4 regions of the Streptomyces daghestanicus genome follow, and region 1 is predicted to be linked to each of the others. Evidence: riboswitches for the same ligand, from Rfam matches in the RefSeq annotation. Region 1 holds a riboswitch; each other region holds the start of a gene.
The links. A riboswitch is a leader RNA that binds a small molecule or an ion and turns the genes downstream of it on or off. The one in region 1 is predicted to bind cyclic di-AMP.

Region 1 (5,105 bases):
CACGCCGATCGGCTCCATGGCCGACCTGGACGCGGCCACCCTGGAGGACGCCCGCGCGTTCTTCCGCACCTATTACGCGCCGAACAACGCGGTGCTGTCGGTGGTCGGCGACATCGACCCCGAGCAGACGCTCGCCTGGATCGAGAAGTACTTCGGCTCCATCGCCTCCCACGACGGCAAGCCCGCCCCCCGGGACGGCTCGCTGCCCGAGGTCATGGGCGAGCAGGTGCGCGAGGTCGTCGAGGAGGAGGTACCGGCCCGCGCCCTGATGGCCGCCTACCGCCTGCCGCACGACGGCACCCGCGCGTGCGACGCGGCCGACCTGGCGCTCACCGTCCTCGGCGGCGGCGAGTCCTCCCGCCTCTACAACCGCCTGGTGCGCCGCGACCGCACGGCCGTGGCGGCCGGCTTCGGCCTGCTGCGCCTGGCGGGCGCCCCGTCCCTCGGCTGGCTGGACGTGAAGACCTCCGGCGACGTCGAGGTGCCGGTCATCGAGGCCGCCATCGACGAGGAGCTGGCCCGGTTCGCCGAGGAGGGCCCCACCGCCGAGGAGATGGAGCGCGCCCAGGCCCAGCTGGAGCGCGAGTGGCTGGACCGGCTCGGCACGGTCGCCGGCCGCGCCGACGAACTGTGCCGGTACGCGGTCCTGTTCGGCGACCCGCAGCTCGCCCTCACCGCCGTGCAGCGCGTCCTGGAGGTGACCGCCGAGGAGGTCCAGGAGGTCGCCAAGGCCCGACTGCGCCCCGACAACCGCGCGGTGCTCGTCTACGAGCCCACCGCCCCCGCGGCCGACGACGCCACCGACGAGAACGAGGAGGCGGCCAAGTGACCGAGCTGGCCACCATGGAATTCCACCCTCAGCCGCAGGCGGGCGAGCCCAGGCCCTGGGCCTTCCCCGCCCCGGAGCGCGGCGCGCTCGGCAACGGCCTGACCGTCCTGCGCTGCGACCGCCCCGGCCAGCAGGTCGTCGCCGTCGAGCTGTTCCTGCGGGCGCCCCTGGACGCCGAGCCGGCCGGCCTGGACGGCGTCGCCACCATCATGGCCCGCGCCTTCTCCGAGGGCACCGACAAGCACTCCGCCGAGGAGTTCGCCGCCGAGCTGGAGCGCTGCGGCGCCACCCTGGACGCGCACGCCGACCACCCCGGTGTCCGCCTCAGCCTCGAAGTGCCCGCCTCCCGTCTCGCCAAGGCGCTCGGCCTGGTCGCCGACGCCCTCAGGGCGCCCGCCTTCGCGGACAGCGAGATCGAACGCCTGGTGCGCAACCGGCTCGACGAGATCCCGCACGAGCTGGCCAACCCCTCGCGCCGGGCCGCCAAGGAGCTGTCCAGGGAGCTGTTCCCGGCGGACTCCCGGATGTCCCGCCCGCGCCAGGGCACCGAGGAGACCGTCGCCGGCATCGACTCCGCCGCCGTCCGCGCCTTCTACGAGAAGCACGTGCGGCCCGCCACCGCCACCGCCGTGGTCGTCGGCGACTTCACCGGCGTCGACCTCGACGCCCTGCTCGACGACACCCTCGGCTCGTGGACGGGCTCGGCCGCCGAGCCGCGCCCCGTGCCGCCGGTGACCTCCGACGACACCGGCCGGGTCGTCATCGTGGACCGCCCCGGATCGGTCCAGACGCAGCTGCTGATCGGCCGCACCGGACCCGACCGGCACGACAGCGTCTGGCCCGCCCAGGTGCTCGGCACGTACTGCCTGGGCGGCACCTTGACCTCCCGCCTGGACCGCGTCCTGCGCGAGGAGAAGGGCTACACCTACGGCGTGCGGGCCTTCGGCCAGGTGCTGCGCTCCGCGCCCGACGGCACCGGCGCCGCGATGCTCGCCATCAGCGGCTCCGTCGACACCCCGAACACCGGACCGGCCCTCGACGACCTGTGGAAGGTGCTGCGCACCCTCGCCGAGGGCGGGCTCACCGACGCCGAACGCGACGTCGCCGTGCAGAACCTGGTGGGTGTGGCGCCGCTGAAGTACGAGACCGCGGCGGCCGTCGCGAGCACGCTGGCGGACCAGGTCGAGCAGTACCTGCCCGACGACTACCAGGCGACCCTCTACCAGCGGCTCGTCACCACGGGCACGGTCGAGGCCACCGCGGCGGTCGTGAACGCCTTCCCGGTGGACCGGCTGGTGACCGTCCTGGTGGGTGACGCCGCGCAGATCAAGGGGCCCGTCGAGGCCCTGGGCATCGGCGAAGTCACCGTGGTGAGCGCCGAGTAGCGGCGCACGCGTGGGGGTGGCCCCGGTGACGGTTCTGTCACCGGGGCCGCCCTATGTCCGAATGGGGCGGATTGGCATAGAGGTTGCCTGTCTGCGCTGTGGGATGAGCAACAAAAACCCGGTTCTGTTTGAGTCTTGAACGGGCGCCCGCTTAGCGTCTCCCAGGCTGTTCGTCAGGCAGTGCGCCGCACCCGCGGCACCGGACAGTCATCGCCGAGTCCCCGTACGGCGCGAGCCAGGGGAGCCGGGGACCCATCGTCCCTGGGGTGAATCGGACGCCCGCGCGTGAGCGAGGGGGTCCGTAGGAGACCTTCCTGCTCCGAACCCGTCAGCTAACCCGGTAGGCGAGAGGGAAGGAAAGGACCAGCCCCCACATGGCGTTCACGCGCGCCACCGGCAAGCACCGCCGACCCGGCCGGATGCACCGCACCACCGTCCGCGCGGCGGGTGTCGCGACCCTCACCACCACCGGCGTCCTCGGCACCCTGGCCGCCCCGGCGCTCGCCGCCGAACCGGCCGCCGAGCAGACCGGCCTCACCCCGGTCGTCACCCTCGGCGACTCGGTGGCCGAGGAGGTCGACGCCCAGGCCGCCGCCCAGCGGCAGGCCGCCGAGTTCGCCGCCGCCCGGGAGCAGGCCGAGCGGGCCGCCCGCGAGCGGGCCGCCGAGGCCGCCCAGCAGGCCCGTGAGGACCAGGAGCGCGCCGCCCGCGAGGCCGAGCGCAAGCGCCTGAACACCTACGTGTCGCCCATCAGCGGCTCGTACGTGTCCACCGCCTACCAGGCCAGCAGCGGCCTGTGGTCCTCCGGCACGCACACCGGCATCGACTTCCACGCCGCCTCCGGCACCCCCGTCCACGCCGTGGGCGCCGGCACCGTGGTCGAGGCCGGCTGGGGCGGTGCGTACGGCAACCAGGTCGTGATCAGGATGCACGACGGGACGTACACGCAGTACGGCCACCTGTCGTCCATCGGCGTCTCGGTGGGCCAGGCGGTCACCCCGGGCCAGACGATCGGCCACTCCGGGGCGACCGGCAACACCACCGGGGCGCACCTGCACTTCGAGGCCCGCACCACCGCCGAGTACGGCTCGGACATCGACCCCGTGGCCTACCTCCGCTCCCACGGCGTCACCGTCTGACCCTTCCGCCGCACTCCTGGAAAGCCCCGGCTCACGAGCCGGGGCTTTTCCACGTCGGGGGCGCGCCGAGGGCTCGTCGCAGGCGCCTGGGGCCTCGTTCGGATCACGCCGCGGACGCGGGGCCTGGCACGCGCACCGGCGCGGGGAAGGCGCAGCCGATTCCCCGCGACCTGATCCGAACGACAGGCCCTAGGAGCTGACCAAAAACAACCCAAAATCCGTCCGGTAAAGCGGACCCCCGTCGGAAAGCGCGCCGCATTGCAATAGAGTCACTGAACACGCGTCAATCGTCGACGTTTCACGGGGATTAAGGCGGAGGTCGGTCATGCGTATTCCGGCGCACTCGGTGTGCACGGCGATCAGGGACGACATCGTCGCCGGTGTCCTCGAACGCGGCAGCCGGCTCACCGAGGAACTCCTCGCCCGCCGCTACGGCGTCTCCCGCGTCCCCGTGCGCGAGGCCCTGCGGACCCTGGAGGCCGAGGGCTTCGTGGTGACCCGGCGCCACGCGGGCGCGTGCGTGGCCGAACCGACCGAGCAGGAGGCCGCCGACCTGCTGGAGATGCGGCTGCTGCTGGAGCCGCTCGGCGCCGCGCGGGCCGCCCAGCGGCGCACCGAGGCCCACCTCAAGGTGCTGCGCGGCCTGGTGCGGCTCGGCCAGGAGCGGGCCAGACGGGGCAACAGCGAGGACCTGCGCTCCCTGGGCGGCTGGTTCCACGAGACGCTCGCCCAGGCGGCGGGCAGCGCGGCGCTCACCTCGACGCTGACCCAGCTGCGGCACCGGATCGCCTGGATGTACGCCGTGGAGGCGCCGGCCAGCCCCGTGGACACCTGGGCGGAGCACGGCGCCATCGTCGACGCGGTGGCCCGGGGCGACAGCGAGCGGGCGCGCTCGCTGACCGCGCTGCACACCGAGCGGTCGACCGCCGCGCATCGCCTGCGGCCGGCCCCGGGCGCAGGCCGCGCGGAGCGTGTGAGGAATTCGCAACATGCCGTAAACATGCCGAGCCTGCGGCATTAACACGGCCACCGTATACAAAGAGAAGTTATTCGGCCGATCCTCCGGTCGGGGTCTATTTCCGCTGCCCTTTTTATTGTCGTGCTCCATGTCTCCCCGGCGGACGAGAAATCATCGCGGTGCCGCCCCCGCAAAAACGAGAGTCCGCACCCCGGACCAAGCGGTCGTCCCCGGAAATAGCGGAAGCCGTGCCGGTCCCGAAGGCCCGGCACGGCTCCGCCGTACGCGCACGGTGGTTCAGACGGTCTCCGGGAGCTCCTCCAGCCCCTCGGCGACCAGCTTCGCCAGCCGGTCCAGGGCGGCGTCCGCGCCCTCGGCGTCCGAGGCGAGCACGACCTCCTCGCCACCCTGGGCGCCCAGACCCAGGACGGCCAGCATGGAGGCCGCGTTGACAGGGTCGCCGTCGGCCTTGGCGATCGTCACCGGGACCCCGGTGGCCGTGGCGGCTCGGACGAAGATGGAGGCGGGGCGGGCGTGGAGGCCCTCGGCCCAGCCGACGTTGACGCGGCGCTCAGCCATGTGGTGCTGCCCTTCAGGTGTGCAGAGTTGTCTAGACCAGTCTTCCATACGGTGCGCCCCCGGACTGCCCCACTCGGCCCCGCGCCGTTGTCGTACCCGGGCCGTACTCTGGGCCGCATGGAGAGCGCGTCGGACCGGCACGAGTACCCCGCCCACTGGGAGGCGGACGTGGTGCTGCGCGACGGCGGCACCGCGCGTGTGCGCCCCATCACCGA
Region 2 (5,105 bases), 1.2 Mb from region 1:
GGGTCCCGGCCGTCCTGCGGTCCCGCGGTCTCCAGGATCTGGCCGGTGACCAGCCGCTCGAAGGCCAGGGCCTGCACCCGGACCGCCTCGGGGCCGAGGTCGGCGAGGATCTGCGAGGCCCGGGCGAAGAGGAAGTCGCCGGTCAGGACCGCGACCGAGTTGTCCCAGCGGGTGTTCGCGCTGGGCACCCCGCGCCGCACGGCGGCCTCGTCCATCACGTCGTCGTGGTACAGCGTGGCGAGGTGCGTCAGCTCCACGACGACGGCCGAGGGCACCACGCCGGGGGCGTAGGGGTCGCCGAACTGGGCCGCGAGCATCACCAGCAGCGGCCGGAACCGCTTGCCGCCGGCCTTCACCAGGTGCTGGGCGGCCTCCGTGATGAAGGGCACCTCGCTCTTGGTTGCCTCGAGCAGCCCTTCCTCGACTGCCGCCATTCCGGCCTGGACATCGGCTTCCAGAGCCTGGTCCCGCACGCTCAGCCCGAACGGCCCGACGACGGTCACGAGGGGTCTCCTGTCTGCTGGTGTCTACTCGCGGTTACACGGCTGGTCGATAAGTCGCTGCCCTCACTCAAGTCAGCGTATCCGGTCACGTTTCGATCACCGATAGCGCCCACCGTTACAGGCCGGTCGGTATCGGATCATGAGCTGTATGTTTTTGATCAGGTGATATGAGCGGACAAGGATCGACATCGAGGGGCGGCGCCGACGTGGACACCGCCGGACCGCCGGGGGCGCCGGCGTGCGGGGCCCACCGAAGATCCCACCACTCCTCCCAACGCCGTGCGACCCGGGAACGTCACCCATTCGCCCCGCCGGCCCCCGCTCCCGCCTCACCCCGGCCCCGGTGAGCGGGGCACCCCCGCTCCGCCATCACTGGCCCGTAAAACCCCAGTTGACGTCATTGCCCGATTTGCGCCACTTGTCGACGCCCGTGAGTTGACTCACGTCCCGGCCGGTCCGCGCGTCGGCGCCCCGAGGCCGCCATCCCCTTGCCGCGCAAGCGAGTTGACTCTTGGCAGTCGCAAAGGATCAAGCACCCCAAATGCCTCAGACCAAGGTCAACAGGCACGTTAGGTGAAACCCGCACTTGTTCCGGACATGTGCTGTCGCATACGTTCCCGGCCTGTCGAGCGGACGCCGAATCCTGCCACCGCCCGGCACCCATCCGACTCAACACATTCACGGCAGGAGCGGGGGACCCAGGTAAGTCGCCGCGCCGGTCCTCGGACCGGAGCGGCTCGGGGTGAAGCCGCGCCGTACAGGGCGCGGCCGGGCACCTCCCCGCCCGAACCCGACAGCTCACCCCGCAGGCGTCAGGAGAGGGATTCACCATGCCTGCCAACAGCCTTCGGCGGATCACCGGGACCAACCGTCTCGCCCGCAAGCTCGCCGTCCTCGGCGCCGGCGCCGCCGTGCTCGCCCTGCCGGTCATGGGCGCCACCAGCGCGTCCGCCGCCGACTCGACGACGGCGACCACCACGGCCGCCCTGACCGCGGCCAACGGCTACAGCAACAACCTGGACGGCTGGATCCGCCAGTCGCTCGACATCATGGCCGAGAAGGGCATTCCGGGCACCTACAACGGCATCTACCGCAACATCATGCGGGAGTCGTCCGGCAACCAGTTCGCCATCAACAACTGGGACATCAACGCCGTCAACGGCACCCCGTCCAAGGGCCTGCTCCAGGTGATCCAGCCGACCTTCGACGCCTACCACGTCGAGGGCACCTCCTGGGACCTGTACGACCCGGTCGCCAACATCACCGCCGCCTGCAACTACGCGGCCGACCGGTACGGCTCCATGGACAACGTCTACAGCGCGTACTGAGCCCCGCGGCTCAGCTGAACAGTCGTTCGAGGACGACGGCCACGCCGTCGTCCTCGTTCGACGCGGTGACCTCGTCGGCCACCGCCCTCAGCTCCGGATGGGCGCCGGCCATGGCGACGCCGTGGGCCGCCCACAGGAACATCGGGATGTCGTTCGGCATGTCCCCGAAGGCGATCGTCCGCCGCGGGCTCAGCCCCAGGTGCTCGGCCGCCAGCGCCAGCCCGGTCGCCTTGGTGACCCCGCACGGCTGCAGCTCGACCGTCCCCGGCCCCGACATGGTGACCGTCGCCAGCGAACCGACCACCGCGCGCGCCGCGTCCGCCAGCTCGTCGTCGCCCAGCCACGGGTGGCGCAGCAGCACCTTGCTGATGGGCGCCGCCCACAGGTCGTCGCGCCGGTCCACCCGCTCGGCGGGCAGCGTCGGGTGCGGCATCAGGTAGCCCGGCTCGATGAGGGTGAGCCCGTCCACGCCGTCCTGGTCGACGGCGGCGTACACCTCGCCCACCTCGGCCTCGATCTTGCCGAGCGCGGTCTCGGCCAGCTCCCGGTCCAGGGTGACCGACCACAGCAGCCGGTCCGCGCCGGCGTCGTACACCTGCGCGCCCTGGCCGCACACGGCGAGCCCCCCGCCGCCGAGGTCGCCGAGGAGCGGGCGCACTCTCGGCGCCGGCCGACCCGTCACCACCAGGTGGTGCGCGCCGGCCCCGGCCACCCGCGCGAGCGCGGCGAGCGAGCGCTCGGAGACGGTGTCGTCGCCGCGGAGCAGCGTTCCGTCCAGATCGGTGGCGACGAGTGCGTATGCGGTGGGGTCCATGATCAGAGAATACGGACACGGCGGGCGTCCGACTCACCTCCGTCACACCCCGGTTCACACACCCGTCTGTCCGAAACCGCACGCAACACCGGCTAAAGGCGGTTCAAGAGCTGTGCACCGGTTGGCAGCAACATGCTCTGCTCTCTACCCTCCGCGCGGGCCCAGGGGTACCTTCCTTCTGTCCAGGGGGACTTGATCGGGGGGTCGGGTTGAGCAGTGGACGCGTTCGTGTGCTGAGGCCGGGGGAACTGGGCGCGGAGGAACGGGAGCACTGGCGTGAGCTGCGCGCCAAGTCGCACGCCCCGCGCAACCCCTTCATGGAACCGGAGTTCACCGAAGCGGTGGGCGCGGTCCGTCCCGGAGCGCGGGTGGCCGTGCTCCACGAGGGCGGCGAGAGAGCCGGTTTCCTGCCGTACGAGCGCGGGCCGCTGGGGCAGGGCCGGGCCATCGGTCTCGGGGTGTCGGACCGCCAGGGGGCGGTGCTGCGCCAGGGCGCGCTGCCCGACCCGCGCCGGCTGCTGCGCGCCTGTTCCCTGTCGAGCTTCGCCTTCGACAACCTGGAGGCCGGCCAAGGGCTGTTCACGCCGTACGCCGCCGAGGTGCACGCCTCCCACGTCATCGACGTCGCCGACGGCTACCCGGCGTACGAGGAGGCGCTGCGCGTCCGGTCCCCGAAGTTCCTGAGGACCACCCTCGCCAAGGAGCGGCGGCTGGGCCGGCAGGCCGGGGAGGTGCGGTTCGTGTTCGACGAACGCGAACCGGCCGCGCTGCGCACGCTCATGGCGTGGAAGTCGGCGCAGTACCGCAGGACGGGGCGGCGCGACCGGTTCGCCCAGCGGTGGATCACCGGGCTGGTCGGCCGGCTCGCCGTCACCCGGACCCCGGAGTGCACCGGCACCCTGTCCGTCCTCTACGCCGGTTCCCGCCCGGTCGCCGCCCACTTCGGGCTGCGTTCGTCGACGGTCCTGGCCTGCTGGTTCCCGGCGTACGACGTGGCGGCGGCGAAGTACTCGCCGGGCCTGGTGCTGCACCTGCGGATGGCGGAGGCCGCCGCCGCGGCGGGCATCGGGCTGCTCGACCTGGGACGGGGCGCGGCCGAGTACAAGGACTCGCTGAAGACGGGTGAACTGCCCGTGTACGAGGGTGCCGTGACGTGTTGGGGGGCGGGCGCCGCGCTGTACCGGCTCGGCCGTGAGCCCGCGCGCCGGGCGCACGCCTTCGTGCGCGACCGGCCGCGGCTCGCCTCGGCGGCGGCGCGGACGCTGAAGGGCGCGGCACGGCTGCGCCGGGGGTGAGGCCGGCGGTTCTTCGAGAGCGGAGGGGGTGGGGCGCATGGCCGGGACGGCACGCGCGCGGCAGGAGACGGAGCGGGAGATAGCGGATTTCCTGAGCATCGGACCGATGCAGGTGGCCGAGCTGGATCTCGGGGCGGCGCGGGACGGCGGGGCGACGCTCCGGCCGGGGCCGGGGAGCCCCCCGGTGACCGCGGGCGAGGTCTTCGTCCTGGTCCGGCGGGCGGGGCGGCCGGTCGGCACGCTGACCGGACGGGTGCCGGAGGGCGCCGACCCGGTGGCGGTGCTGACGGAACTCGCCGGGGAGCCGGGGACGGAGGCGGTGCCCGGTCCGGTGCCGGCCGCCGCTCCCCCGTCCGCCAGCGTCGTCGTCGCCACCCGGGAACGCGTCGGCCGACTGGCCCGCGCCCTCGACTCGCTGCTCGCCCAGGACCACCCCGACTTCGAGGTGGTGGTCGTGGACAACGCGCCGGTGACCGGCGCGACCCGGGAGTTGATCGAACGCGAGTACGGGGAGCGGGTGCGGTACGTCCGTGAGCCGGTGCCGGGTCTCGCCGTCGCGCACAACCGGGGGCTCGGCGTCGTACGCGGTGAGGTCACCGCCTTCACCGACGACGACGTGGTCGCCGACCCGCGCTGGCTGGCCGAGCTGACCACGCCGTTCGCCGCCGACCCGGGGCTCGGCTGCGCCACCGGCCTGATCCTGCCCGCGCGGCTGCGCACCCCCGCCCAGGTCCTGCTGGAGAGCCACGGCGGCTTCGCCAAGGGCTTCACGGCCCGGACCTACGACCCCGCCGACCCGCCCGCCGACGAACCGCTGTTCCCCTTCACCGCCGGACGCTTCGGCTCCGGCGCCGGCATGGCCTTCCGTACGGCGGTGCTGCGCGAGGTCGGCGGCTTCGACCCGGCCACCGGCGCGGGCACCCCCGCACGGGGCGGCGACGACCTCTACGGCTTCGTCCGCGTCCTCGCCCACGGCCACCGGCTGCACTACACGCCCTCGGCCCTCGTCTGGCACCACCACCGGGAGACCTGGCGGGACCTGGAGACGCAGGCGTTCGGCTACGGCGCCGGCCTCACCGCGTACCTGACGGCGGTCCTCGTCAACCGCCCGGCCCTGCTGCCCGCCTTCCTCGCCCGGCTGCCGGGCGGCCTGGCCCGCGCCCGC
Region 3 (5,105 bases), on a different contig from region 1:
TCCAGGTGGTCGTAGTGGTCGTGGGAGATGACGACGACGTCGACCGGGCCGAGGGCGGCCAGCGGCAGCGGCACCGGGTGCAGTCGCCTGGGGCCGGCGAAGGGGAACGGGGAGCAGCGCTCGCCCCACACCGGGTCGAACAGCACCCGCTGTCCGTCTATCTCGGCCAGCACACTGGAGTGTCCGGCCCAGGTCAGACGGAGGCCGGTGGCCGGCGGGCGGGCCAGGTCGGCGACGGTGGTGGGGTGGACGGGGATCGGCGCGGCGGGAGCCCGGAGGGTCCGTGCCGCACGGTCGAGGTAGTTCTTGGCGAACTGCGCCGTCGAGCCGGAGGGCCGGGTGCGGGCGGGGCCTCCCGGGTTCTGGAAGACGCCGTCCGCGAAGTGCGGGGATCTGCGGATGCGCGCCATGCGCTCGCCGCTCGGGTCCGCGCCGAACGCTTCGGGCCGCAGCGCGTACAGCCCTGAGCTGCGGGAACGGAAACCGGCCACGGTACCTCCAGGTGGAGTAGGACAGACCTTCATTATGGTCGTCCGGTGTGACAGCGGTCTCCGCCGCCGGTCGTCCGGCCGACACCGCCCCGGAGGGCCTCCCGGGCAGCGGCCGGCGCGGGCCGCCCCGGGGAACTCACCCGCGCACAAGGCCCCAGGAGTCCCCCTGAGGCCCACGGGAACGCCTCAGGCGACCGGCGCGATCCGCATCCTGATGTCGTCCGCCGACAGCGTCCCCTTGGCCATCACATGGTCGCCGGAGGACTCACCGCGCAGCCGGCGCCCGATCCACGGCACCAGGTGCTCCCGCGCCCACTGCACGTCGTCCCGGCGGATGTCGAAGGTGCCGCGCGGCGGCAGCGGCGGCCAGGGCTGCTCGGGGTCGGCCGGCACCGGCAGGCCGAGGGCCTGTCCGGCGCGCAGCGCCACGCGCGTGTGCCCCTCGGGCGAGAGGTGCAGCCGGTCGGTGTCCCAGGCCCGGCGGTCCTGCACGCTGCGCAGCGACCACAGGTCGAGCACCGGGCAGCCGTAGCGGTCGGCGACGGCCCGCACATGCCCGTTGTACGTGGCGATCTTGCCGCGCAGGTGTTTCAGCACGGGCACCCGCCGGGTGTCGAAGCCGGTCGTCACCAGGACCGTGCCAGCCGCCGCGGCGAGCGCCGCCACCGCCCGCTCGAACCGCTCCGCCACCTCGTCCGGATCGGTGCCGGGCCGGATGATGTCGTTGCCGCCCGCACAGAAGGAGACCAGGTCCGGTTTGAGGCCGACGGCCTGGGGCACCTGGTCTGCCACGATCTGGTCGAGCAGCTTTCCGCGTACGGCGAGGTTGGTGTACGTGAAGTCGCCCTCGGGCCGCCGGTCCGCGAGCAGGACGGCGAGGCGGTCGGCCCAGCCGACGAACGCCCCGTCGGGGCCGGGGTCACCGACACCTTCGGTGAAGCTGTCACCCACGGCCACGTACGACCCGATCACTGCTCTCTCGTCACTCTTCGAATCGTCTGCCACATCGGCCCATGATTCACCTTCGAATGTGACCTACGCGACCGTAGGCAGGGGTTGACGGGCGGTGAGAAAGGCCACTCCTAAAGTGTTGGCCAACTCAGGAATAAGCGCAGCCCGTTCCCTGCGGCGCCGGCGTCGAAGGCCGGACCCGGGGATCGGGGTCCGGCCTTCGACGGGCAGCGGGGTGGCGTCCTGGTGGTGTCAGACGGTGACGCCCTGCGACCGCAGGTAGGCCAGCGGGTCGATGTCCGAGCCGTAGTCCGGCGTGGTGCGGATCTCGAAGTGCAGGTGCGGGCCGGTGACGTTGCCGGTGGCACCGGAGAGGCCGAGCTGCTGTCCGGCGGTGACGGCGGCGCCGCTGGAGACGGAGATCTGGGACAGGTGGGCGTACTGGGCGTAGTGGCCGTCGGCGAGCTTGATGACGACCTGGTTGCCGTACGCGCCGCCCCAGCCGGCGGAGACGACCGTGCCGGCGCCCACGGCCTGCACGGGCGTGCCGGTGGGGACGACGAAGTCGGTGCCGGTGTGGTAGCCGCTGGACCACATGCTGCCCGACTGGTGGTACGGGGTGCCGACGGCGCCGCCCGCCACGGGAGCCACGAAGGAGGCGGCCGAGGTGACCGCGGCCGTGTCGGCCGTCTTCTCGGCCTTCTCCGCCTTCTCGACCTTCTCGGTCTTCTCGGTCTTCTCCGTCCGGGCCGAGGCGCCCGAGGACTCGGCGGAGTCCGTGCCCGCCGCCTTGCCGCCGAGGGTGAGGGTGAGCTTGAGGCCGGGACGGATCAGCGACGGGTCGTCGCCGACGGCGTTCCGGTTGTCGGCGTAGAGCTTCTTCCAGCCGCCGCTGACGTGCTGGTCGTCGGCGATCTTCGCGAGGGAGTCGCCGGCCACCACGGTGTACGTGGCCTTCTGGGCGGCCTGCGCGGAAGCGGGGGCCGACACGGTGGCGGACTGGGCGGGAGCCGCGTGGGCCCCGGCGGCGCCCATGAGCGGCAGCGCGAGCGCGGCGCCACCGGTGCCGGCGACGGCCAGGGTGCGGGTCAGACGCTGGGTCTTGGTACGGCGGTGCTTACTCTTCGCGGGCATGTCGAATTCCTCTCCGGCGCCTGCGAGGTGAGCTGTCGGGTGCGGACTGGAGATGCCCGGCCGCGCCGAATGGCGCGGCTTTACCCCTAGCCTGTTCCGGGAACCGGAACAGGCGGTGTACCTGTGGGTCCCCCGCTCCTGCCGAATACGGGTGGTGAGTGGGTGCGGTCTCCGGTCGGCGGCAGGATTAGGCGTCCGTCCGGATCGGAGGTGAACGTAAGGGACCAGGTCGCACAGCGACAAGCGCGGGGTTTCCGGTAAAGGCGTTTCCCTTGATCCATTGAGGGAAAGATCCGTCACCCTGCGTCGACGGTGAAAAGGCCGGCGAGGGCAAACGCCCTTGAAAAGCACCTCGATTACATGGACATGCGGCGCGACGCACCGTCACGGATATGACGCTGCTCACGCGGTCATTCACCAGCGACTTTTATTACAGGCCGAGTTGGAAAGAAACCGTCAATTCGGACAGATGCAACAGACGTTACACGAAGGGGCAATAGCGACCCCTCGGAGCGGGGAAATGCCGTATCGTCGGCTGTGCCCGCCGCCGAGCAGCGGCAGCGGCACCGAGTGGGAGGAGTCCTCGTGACGCAGCAGGTCCCGTCGACGGAGCCCGAGCTGGCCGGAGTACGCAATTTCCGTGACGTGGGCGGCCTGCCCACCGTGGACGGGCGGCGGGTGCGGTTCGGGGTGCTGTTCCGCAGCGGCCACCTCGCCCACGCGACCGCCGAGGACGCCGCGTTCCTGACGGGCCTCGGCCTGCACACCGTCTTCGACTTCCGCAACGCAGCCGACCAGAAGCTCGAAGGCCCCGACGTGTCCCTGCCGGGCGTGCGCAATGTGAACCTGCCGCTGTCCGACCCCGCCGACGGCGCCGAGTTCTGGAAGATGGTCCGCGACGGCGACCTCGACCAGCTGCGGGAGATCCTCGCCGACGGCAAGGGCGCGGGCCGGATGATCGCGTCGTACCGCTCGATCGTCACGGACCGCACCGACGAGCACTCGCGGGTGCTGCACGCGCTCGCCGAGGACAGTGTCCCCGCCCTGATGCACTGCGCGGCCGGCAAGGACCGCGCGGGCCTGTCGATCGCGGTGACCCTGCTCGCCCTGGGCGTGGAGCGGGAGGCCATCGTCGAGGACTACCTGAAGTCCAACGAGAAACACCGCCGCTACAAGGTGAAGCGCAGCGGCTCCGCCGCCTCGGCCTACTCCCCCGAGGTCATGGAGCTGCTCAGTCCCCTGTTCGACGCGCGCGCCGAGTACCTGACGGCGGCCTTCGAGACGATCGAGCGGACCTGGGGCGACGTCGACACCTACCTGGAGCGGGGTCTGCGGATCACCCCGGCCACCCGGGAGCGGCTGCGCGACCGTCTGCTCGACTGAGTCCGGCTACTTCGCGCCGACCTCGAAGAGCAGGTAGACGAAGGCCGCGAAGACATGGCCGACGGCGATGTAGACGATGAGCCGCACCCACAGGGCGCGGGGGAACTTCTCCTCGATGTCACTCATGGCGTGCCTCCGGTGAGGGGCCCCAGGCACAGCGTGGCCGTGGGGCTCTGCAGCAGGGTGTGGACGAACAGCAGCTCGACCCCGTCGGGGTCCGCCGCGGCGATGCGGTGCGGGGTCAGCGAGTCGAAGTGCGCGCTGTCGCCGCGGGTGAGCAGGTGGGTGCCGTCCCCGAGGCGCAGCCGCAGCCGCCCGGCGAGGACGTGGAGCCACTCCTCGCCGGGGTGCACGCGCACGATGTCGCCCTGGGAGCCGTGCGGTACCTGGACCCTGAGGGCCTGCATGCCGCGGCCGGACGCGCCGGCCTGCCAGTAGGTCCAGCCGCCCGCGGCGGTCGGCTCCATGTCGGCGGCGCGGATCACGGCGTCCCGTTCGACGGCGGTCTCGCCGAGCAGCTCGGAGACCGTCGTACCGTAGATACGGGCGAGGGCCAGCAGCATCGGCAGCGAGGGCTGGCGCTGCCCGGTCTCCAGCCGGGAGAGGTGGGCCGGGGACAGCCCGGCGGCGCGGGCCGCGGTCTCCAGGGTGAGGGAGGCGCGGCGGCGCAGGGCGCGGAGCTGGGGCGCCACGGCGGGCAGCTCCGCCACCCCGGGTTCCGGGGCTTCCGAGGGGCTCATGCCCTCCATTCAGCCGCACCCTTGCCTGTGGGGCAAATTTCTTGCCCCACAGGCAAAAAACGGCCTCAGCGGTGGGCCACCGCCTGTTTCACCAGGGTCTTGCCGAAGTCCCACATCAGTCCGCCGCCGTTGTGGGCGTCGTCCATGACCTCGGTGAACGCGTCCACGAACCGGTCCACCTCCCGCTCCCCCACGATCAGCGGCGGGATGAGCTTGATGACCTCCAGGTGATCGCCCGAGACCTGGGTGAGGATGCGGTGCCGCTGGAGCAGCGGAACCACGACCATCTGTGCGAACAGGCCCTTGCGGGCGGCCTGGAGCATGGCCCAGCGGCTGCGCAGCCTCAGCGCCTCGGGCCGGCCGAACTCGATGCCGACCATCAGCCCCCGGCCGCGTACGTCGGCGA
Region 4 (5,105 bases), on a different contig from region 1:
GTGGCGACGGCGAGGTCGGCGATGGTGACGTCCTCGGTCTCGCCGGAGCGGTGGGACATCATGCACTTGAAGCCGTTGCGCTGGGCCAGCTCGACGGCGTCCAGGGTCTCGGTGAGCGAGCCGATCTGGTTGACCTTGACGAGCAGCGCGTTGGCGGCGCCCTCCTCGATGCCGCGGGCGAGGCGCTCGGGGTTGGTGACGAACAGGTCGTCACCGACGAGCTGGACCTGGTCGCCGAGGCGCTCGGTGATGGTCTTCCAGCCCTCCCAGTCGTCCTCGAACAGCGGGTCCTCGATGGAGACCAGCGGGTAGGCGTCGACCAGCTCCGCGTAGTAGTCCGTCATCTCGGCGGCGGTGCGCTCCTTGCCCTCGAAGGAGTAGACGCCGTCCTTGTAGAACTCGGAGGCGGCGACGTCCAGGGCGAGGGCGATCTGCTCGCCGGGGGTGTAGCCGGCTTCCTTGATCGCTTCGAGGATGAGGTCGAGGGCCTCGCGGTTGGAGCCGAGGTTCGGGGCGAAGCCGCCCTCGTCGCCGAGGCCGGTGGAGAGGCCCTTGTTCTTCAGGACCTTCTTCAGCGTGTGGTAGACCTCGGCGCCCCAGCGCAGGGCCTCGGAGAAGGACTCCGCGCCGATCGGGGCGATCATGAACTCCTGGATGTCCACGTTGGAGTCGGCGTGCGAGCCGCCGTTCAGGATGTTCATCATCGGCACCGGCAGCAGGTGCGCGTTCGGACCGCCCAGGTAGCGGAAGAGCGGCAGGTCGCTGGCCTCGGAGGCGGCGTGCGCGACGGCCAGGGAGACGCCGAGGATGGCGTTGGCGCCGAGCGAGCCCTTGTTGTCGGTGGCGTCCAGGTCGAACATGGCCTGGTCGATCAGGCGCTGCTCGGTGGCGTCGTAGCCGACCAGCTCCGGGCCGATCTGCTCGATGACGGCGAGGACGGCCTTCTCGACACCCTTGCCGAGGTAGCGGTTGGCGTCTCCGTCGCGCAGCTCGATGGCCTCGAAGGCGCCGGTGGAGGCGCCGGACGGGACGGCGGCACGACCCGTGCTGCCGTCGTCGAGGCCGACCTCGACCTCGACCGTGGGGTTGCCTCGGGAGTCCAGGATTTCCCGGGCTACGACGACGTCGATGGACGGCACGAGCATCTCCTTCTTCAATGTGACGCTTCGGTGTGACGCGGGTGCGCGGCACGCGGCGGCTCTGCGGGTCCGAGCCTAACCGGCTCCGGGCGATCGGCCAGCCGGTCACCCACCCGTTGTACGGAACCGAGAGTAAATTGTTTCTGAACGGAACAAAAGAAGCCCCCGCTTTCGGGCGGCCGGACCTGGACATGACCCCGCCCCGGCGCGTACGGGGGAACACGCGCCGGGGCGGGGAGCCGTGCGGGCTCAGCTGAGGTGCAGCTGCTGGCCCGGGTAGATGAGGTCGGCCTCGTCGATGATGTCGTCGTTCAGGTCGAACAGCTTCGACCAGCCGCCCTTGACGTCGTGCGCCGCGGCGATCGAGCTGAGGGTGTCGCCCTTGACCACCTTGTACTCGCCGTCGCCCTTCTCGACCTTCTCGCCGGTCGGGGTGGTGACGGTCTTGCCGGACTTCTGCGTGGACTCGGCCGCCGGGCGCTCCTGCGAACGGCTGGCGGGCTGCTCCTCGGCCGTGCGGCTCCCGGTGGAGCCGGTGCTCTGCTCCTGGGTGCTCTGCTCCTGGCCGCTCTGCGAGGAGCTGCCCGAGGAGCCCGAGGAGGAGGAGCCGGAGCCGCTGTACGAGGCACCCGACAGGCCCGTGCCGCAGTTCGGCCAGGCACCCTTGCCCTGGGCCGCCAGGACCTTCTCGGCGACCTGGATCTGCTGGTCCTTGCTGGCCTGGTCGGCGGTGGAGGCGTACTGCGTGCCGCCGTACGCGGCCCAGGTGGAGGCGGAGAACTGCAGACCGCCGTAGTAGCCGTTGCCGGTGTTGATGGACCAGTTGCCGCCGGACTCGCACTGGGCGACGGTGTCCCACTCGGAGGTGGTGGCGGCGGAGGCGTTGCCGGCCGCCATCAGCGGGGCGGCGACGGCGGCGCCGGTCACGCCGGCGATGGCGATGGCCCGGGTGGCCTTGAACGGACGACGGTGCTTGCCCTTGCTGGAAAACAGCATGGTTGATCCCCTCACCGACGCCTGCGAGGTGAGCTGTCGGGTTCGGGCCGGTTGAGTTGCCCGGCCGGGTCCCTCACGGGAGCCGGCTTCACCCCTAGCCGCCCCGGCTCAACTGCCCGGTGCGGCGCCTACCTTGGGTCCCCCGCTCCTGCCTGCGGCGCTTGACGCGACGACTGTTCCCGGACTGCCGCTGGCAGGATTCGGCGTTGCGGCGGCCGGGGCCCGCGATGGCGAGCGGTCTTGACCGTAGCCAGGCTCGCGGGGGATTTTCAAAGACGATCAGTACTTCTGAGACCTATCTCTCACGATGTTTATTACGGACATTCAGCGCGAAGCATGACGCGAACTGCCGCTACTTTTCAACCGGTTCGACCGCAACCGCAAGCTTCTGACCGGGCAGGATGTGGTCGGGGTCGGCGCCGACGGTGGCCTTGTTCCCGGCATAGAGGGAGTGCCATCCCCCGTCCAGCTCCAGCGAGTCGGCGATGGCCCAGAGACTGTCGCCGGTCCGCACGGTGTACGTCCCGTCCGCCGCGTCGCGGGTGTCGCCCTCGCCGCGCGAGGCATGCCGCCCGGAGGACGCCGCCGAGCGGCCGTCCGCGGCCTCGCCGTCGGCGGCCGTGCGGCGGTGCCGTCCGGCGCCGGAGGCGTCCGGCCCGACGGTCTCCGTCAGATGCGAAGTCGCGGGGCGGGGCTCGACGTTGCCGGAGCCGTCCCGCTCGGTGGTGGCCGCGTCGCCGGGGTCGCCGGAAGCGGCGCCCGAAGCGGGCGAAGAGGGGGAATCGGAGGAAGTGTCGGACTTCGGCGTTTCATCACTGTCGTCCGACGAGGTGTCATCCGTCGCCCCGCCGGAGGGGGTGGGCGACGGCGAGCCCTTCGACGCCTTCGCACCGGCGGACTCCTCCGACGGGGCGGAGGAATCGGATGAACCGGAGGAAGCGGATGAATCATCCGGCTTCGACTCCGAGTCCGGCTTCGCCGTCGACCCCGCGCCCGACTCCGCCGTCGTCCCGGACGCGTCGTCCGACGCGCCGGCGTCCGGGGAGCCGCCGTCGAGGCCGGAGAGCAGCCCGCAGGTCGGCCAGGTGCTGACGCCCTTCGCGGCCAGGACCTTCTCGGCGACCCGGATCTGCTGGGCGCGGCTGGCCTGGTCGGCACTGGAGGCGTAGGCGAGGCCGCCGTACGCCTCCCAGTCGTCCTGCGTCAACTGCAAACCGCCGTAGTACCCGTTGCCGCTGTTCTGGCTCCAGGCGCCGCCGGTCTCGCACTCGGCGACACGGTCCCAGGTCGTGCCGTCGGCCGCGTGGGCGCCGGTGGCTCCGAGGAGCGGGATCGCGATGGCGGAGCCGGTGACTCCGGCAGCGACGACCAGGGCCGGGGCCTGGCGGGGGCGACGGTGTCGGCCGTTCCCGGAGAGCATGCGGAGACCTTTCACGAGACAGCAGGGCCCGCGCGGCGGTCTGACTCGGCGCCGCGCTGATCCGTGAACGTATAGGCATACGATCACTCATCACAAGTTCATGCCGTGCAGATCACATGGAGATCACGGACCTGAGTGCGTGTCACCTTTGCGGGTGTGACGGCTCCTTCAGGGGACGGGGGTGAAGGAGACGGGCAGGGTGCGCAGGCCGCGCATGATGAGGCCGCCGCGCCAGCGCAGTTCGGCCGGGTCGGCGGCCAGACTCAGGTCGGGCAGGCGGGTCAGCAGCGTGGCGAGCGCGGTCTGGCCCTCCAGGCGGGCGAGCGGGGCGCCGAGGCAGTAGTGGATGCCGTGGCCGTAGCCGAGGTGCTGGCTGTCGCGGCGGGACAGGTCGAGGGTGTCCGGGTCGGTGAAGCGGGCCGGGTCCCGGTCGGCGGCGGCGAGGACGACCAGGACCGGCTCGCCGGGGGCGATGTCCTGTCCGCCGAGGGTGAGGGGCCGCGTGGCGTACCGCCAGGTGGCCAGCTCGACCGGGCCGTCGTAGCGGAGGAGTTCCTCCACGCCCGTCTCCAGGAGGCCCCTCTCCCCCGCGGCGAGGGAGTCCTGGAGACGGGTCCGCTGGCCGGGGTGGGTCAGCAGGGCGTAGGTGCCGTTGCCGATCAGGTTGACCGTGGTCTCGAAACCGGCGAAGAGGAGGATGAAGGCCATCGCGGCGGCCTCGTTCTCGGTGAGGTGCTCGCCGTGGTCGGAGGCGCGGATCAGGCCCGAGATCAGGTCGTCGCCCGGGTCGGCGCGCTTGCGGTGGATGAGGTCCGCGAGGTAGCCGCGCATCTTCTTCACCGACCGGGCGACCCCGCCCCGGGGGCCTCCGCCGTGCCGGATCATCATGCCCGCCCAGTCCCGGAAGTCGTCCTGGTCCTCGCGGGGGACGCCGAGCAGGTCGCAGATGGCGTAGATGGGGAGCGGGAAGGCGAACTCGTGGATGAGGTCGGCGCTTCCCGTGCCGGCGAACCCGTCGATGAGGCCGTCCGCCAGTTCCTGCACCCGGGGCGCGAACTCGGCCACCCGGCGCGGGGTGAACGCCTTGCTGACCAGCCGCCGCAGCCGGGTGTGGTCCGGCGGGTCGATGTTGAGCAGATGCGTCATCAGCTCGGCCTTGCGCTCGCCCGGGATGCCGGTCTTGCCCTTGGCGTGGGCCGGTTCGGCGTGGTGCGCCGGGTTCTTGGACAGCCGGGGGTCGGCGAGCGCCTGCCTGGCGTCGGCGTACCGGGTGACCAGCCAGGCCTCCACCCCGCTGGGCAGCCGGGTGCGGTGCACGGGGGCGTGCTCGCGCAGCCAGGCGTAGGCGGGGTAGGGGTCGCTCGCGAATTCCCAGGTGAACAGCTCGGGGGCGGGTCCGGGGGTGGTCGCGGAGGCGGCGGGGGCGGTGCTGGGGGTGTGGGCGTGCTCGGTCACGCGTCGACCGTATCCGTCCCTCTCCCTGCTCCCCCGTCCGCGTCCCTCTCCCTATTCCCCCGTCCGTTCCCCCGGCCGCGTCCGGGTCTCCGCTT

Region 2: it holds a riboswitch for cyclic di-AMP, as region 1 does, so the genes downstream of both, Sdagh_RS16620 (transglycosylase SLT domain-containing protein) here and Sdagh_RS11085 (M23 family metallopeptidase) in region 1, are expected to answer to the same signal.
Region 3: it holds a riboswitch for cyclic di-AMP, as region 1 does, so the genes downstream of both, Sdagh_RS23745 (LysM peptidoglycan-binding domain-containing M23 family metallopeptidase) here and Sdagh_RS11085 (M23 family metallopeptidase) in region 1, are expected to answer to the same signal.
Region 4: it holds a riboswitch for cyclic di-AMP, as region 1 does, so the genes downstream of both, Sdagh_RS27200 (LysM peptidoglycan-binding domain-containing protein) here and Sdagh_RS11085 (M23 family metallopeptidase) in region 1, are expected to answer to the same signal.

The regions. Positions count from the first base shown of each region.
Region 1 covers NZ_BNDX01000008.1:352,384-357,488, reverse strand. Annotated here, with positions in the region: gene Sdagh_RS11095 (M16 family metallopeptidase) at 1-829, shown strand, start outside; gene Sdagh_RS11090 (M16 family metallopeptidase) at 826-2,214, shown strand; cyclic di-AMP (ydaO/yuaA leader) riboswitch at 2,416-2,576, shown strand; gene Sdagh_RS11085 (M23 family metallopeptidase) at 2,589-3,353, shown strand; gene Sdagh_RS11080 (GntR family transcriptional regulator) at 3,679-4,374, shown strand; gene Sdagh_RS11075 (HPr family phosphocarrier protein) at 4,609-4,890, opposite strand; gene Sdagh_RS11070 (bifunctional acetate--CoA ligase family protein/GNAT family N-acetyltransferase) at 5,008-5,105, shown strand, end outside.
Region 2 covers NZ_BNDX01000008.1:1,572,160-1,577,264, forward strand. Annotated here, with positions in the region: gene Sdagh_RS16615 (polyprenyl synthetase family protein) at 1-503, opposite strand, end outside; cyclic di-AMP (ydaO/yuaA leader) riboswitch at 1,167-1,329, shown strand; gene Sdagh_RS16620 (transglycosylase SLT domain-containing protein) at 1,334-1,831, shown strand; gene Sdagh_RS16625 (HAD family hydrolase) at 1,842-2,645, opposite strand; gene Sdagh_RS16630 (GNAT family N-acetyltransferase) at 2,876-3,940, shown strand; gene Sdagh_RS16635 (glycosyltransferase family 2 protein) at 3,978-5,105, shown strand, end outside.
Region 3 covers NZ_BNDX01000011.1:316,512-321,616, reverse strand. Annotated here, with positions in the region: gene Sdagh_RS23755 (MBL fold metallo-hydrolase) at 1-491, opposite strand, end outside; gene Sdagh_RS23750 (SGNH/GDSL hydrolase family protein) at 678-1,463, opposite strand; gene Sdagh_RS23745 (LysM peptidoglycan-binding domain-containing M23 family metallopeptidase) at 1,695-2,576, opposite strand; cyclic di-AMP (ydaO/yuaA leader) riboswitch at 2,581-2,740, opposite strand; gene Sdagh_RS23740 (tyrosine-protein phosphatase) at 3,162-3,959, shown strand; gene Sdagh_RS23735 (DUF6126 family protein) at 3,966-4,085, opposite strand; gene Sdagh_RS23730 (helix-turn-helix domain-containing protein) at 4,082-4,699, opposite strand; gene Sdagh_RS23725 (aspartate aminotransferase family protein) at 4,765-5,105, opposite strand, start outside.
Region 4 covers NZ_BNDX01000016.1:73,170-78,274, reverse strand. Annotated here, with positions in the region: gene eno (phosphopyruvate hydratase) at 1-1,139, opposite strand, end outside; gene Sdagh_RS27200 (LysM peptidoglycan-binding domain-containing protein) at 1,389-2,135, opposite strand; cyclic di-AMP (ydaO/yuaA leader) riboswitch at 2,139-2,305, opposite strand; gene Sdagh_RS27195 (LysM peptidoglycan-binding domain-containing protein) at 2,488-3,555, opposite strand; gene Sdagh_RS27190 (cytochrome P450 family protein) at 3,724-5,010, opposite strand; gene Sdagh_RS27185 (nucleoside triphosphate pyrophosphohydrolase) at 5,062-5,105, opposite strand, start outside.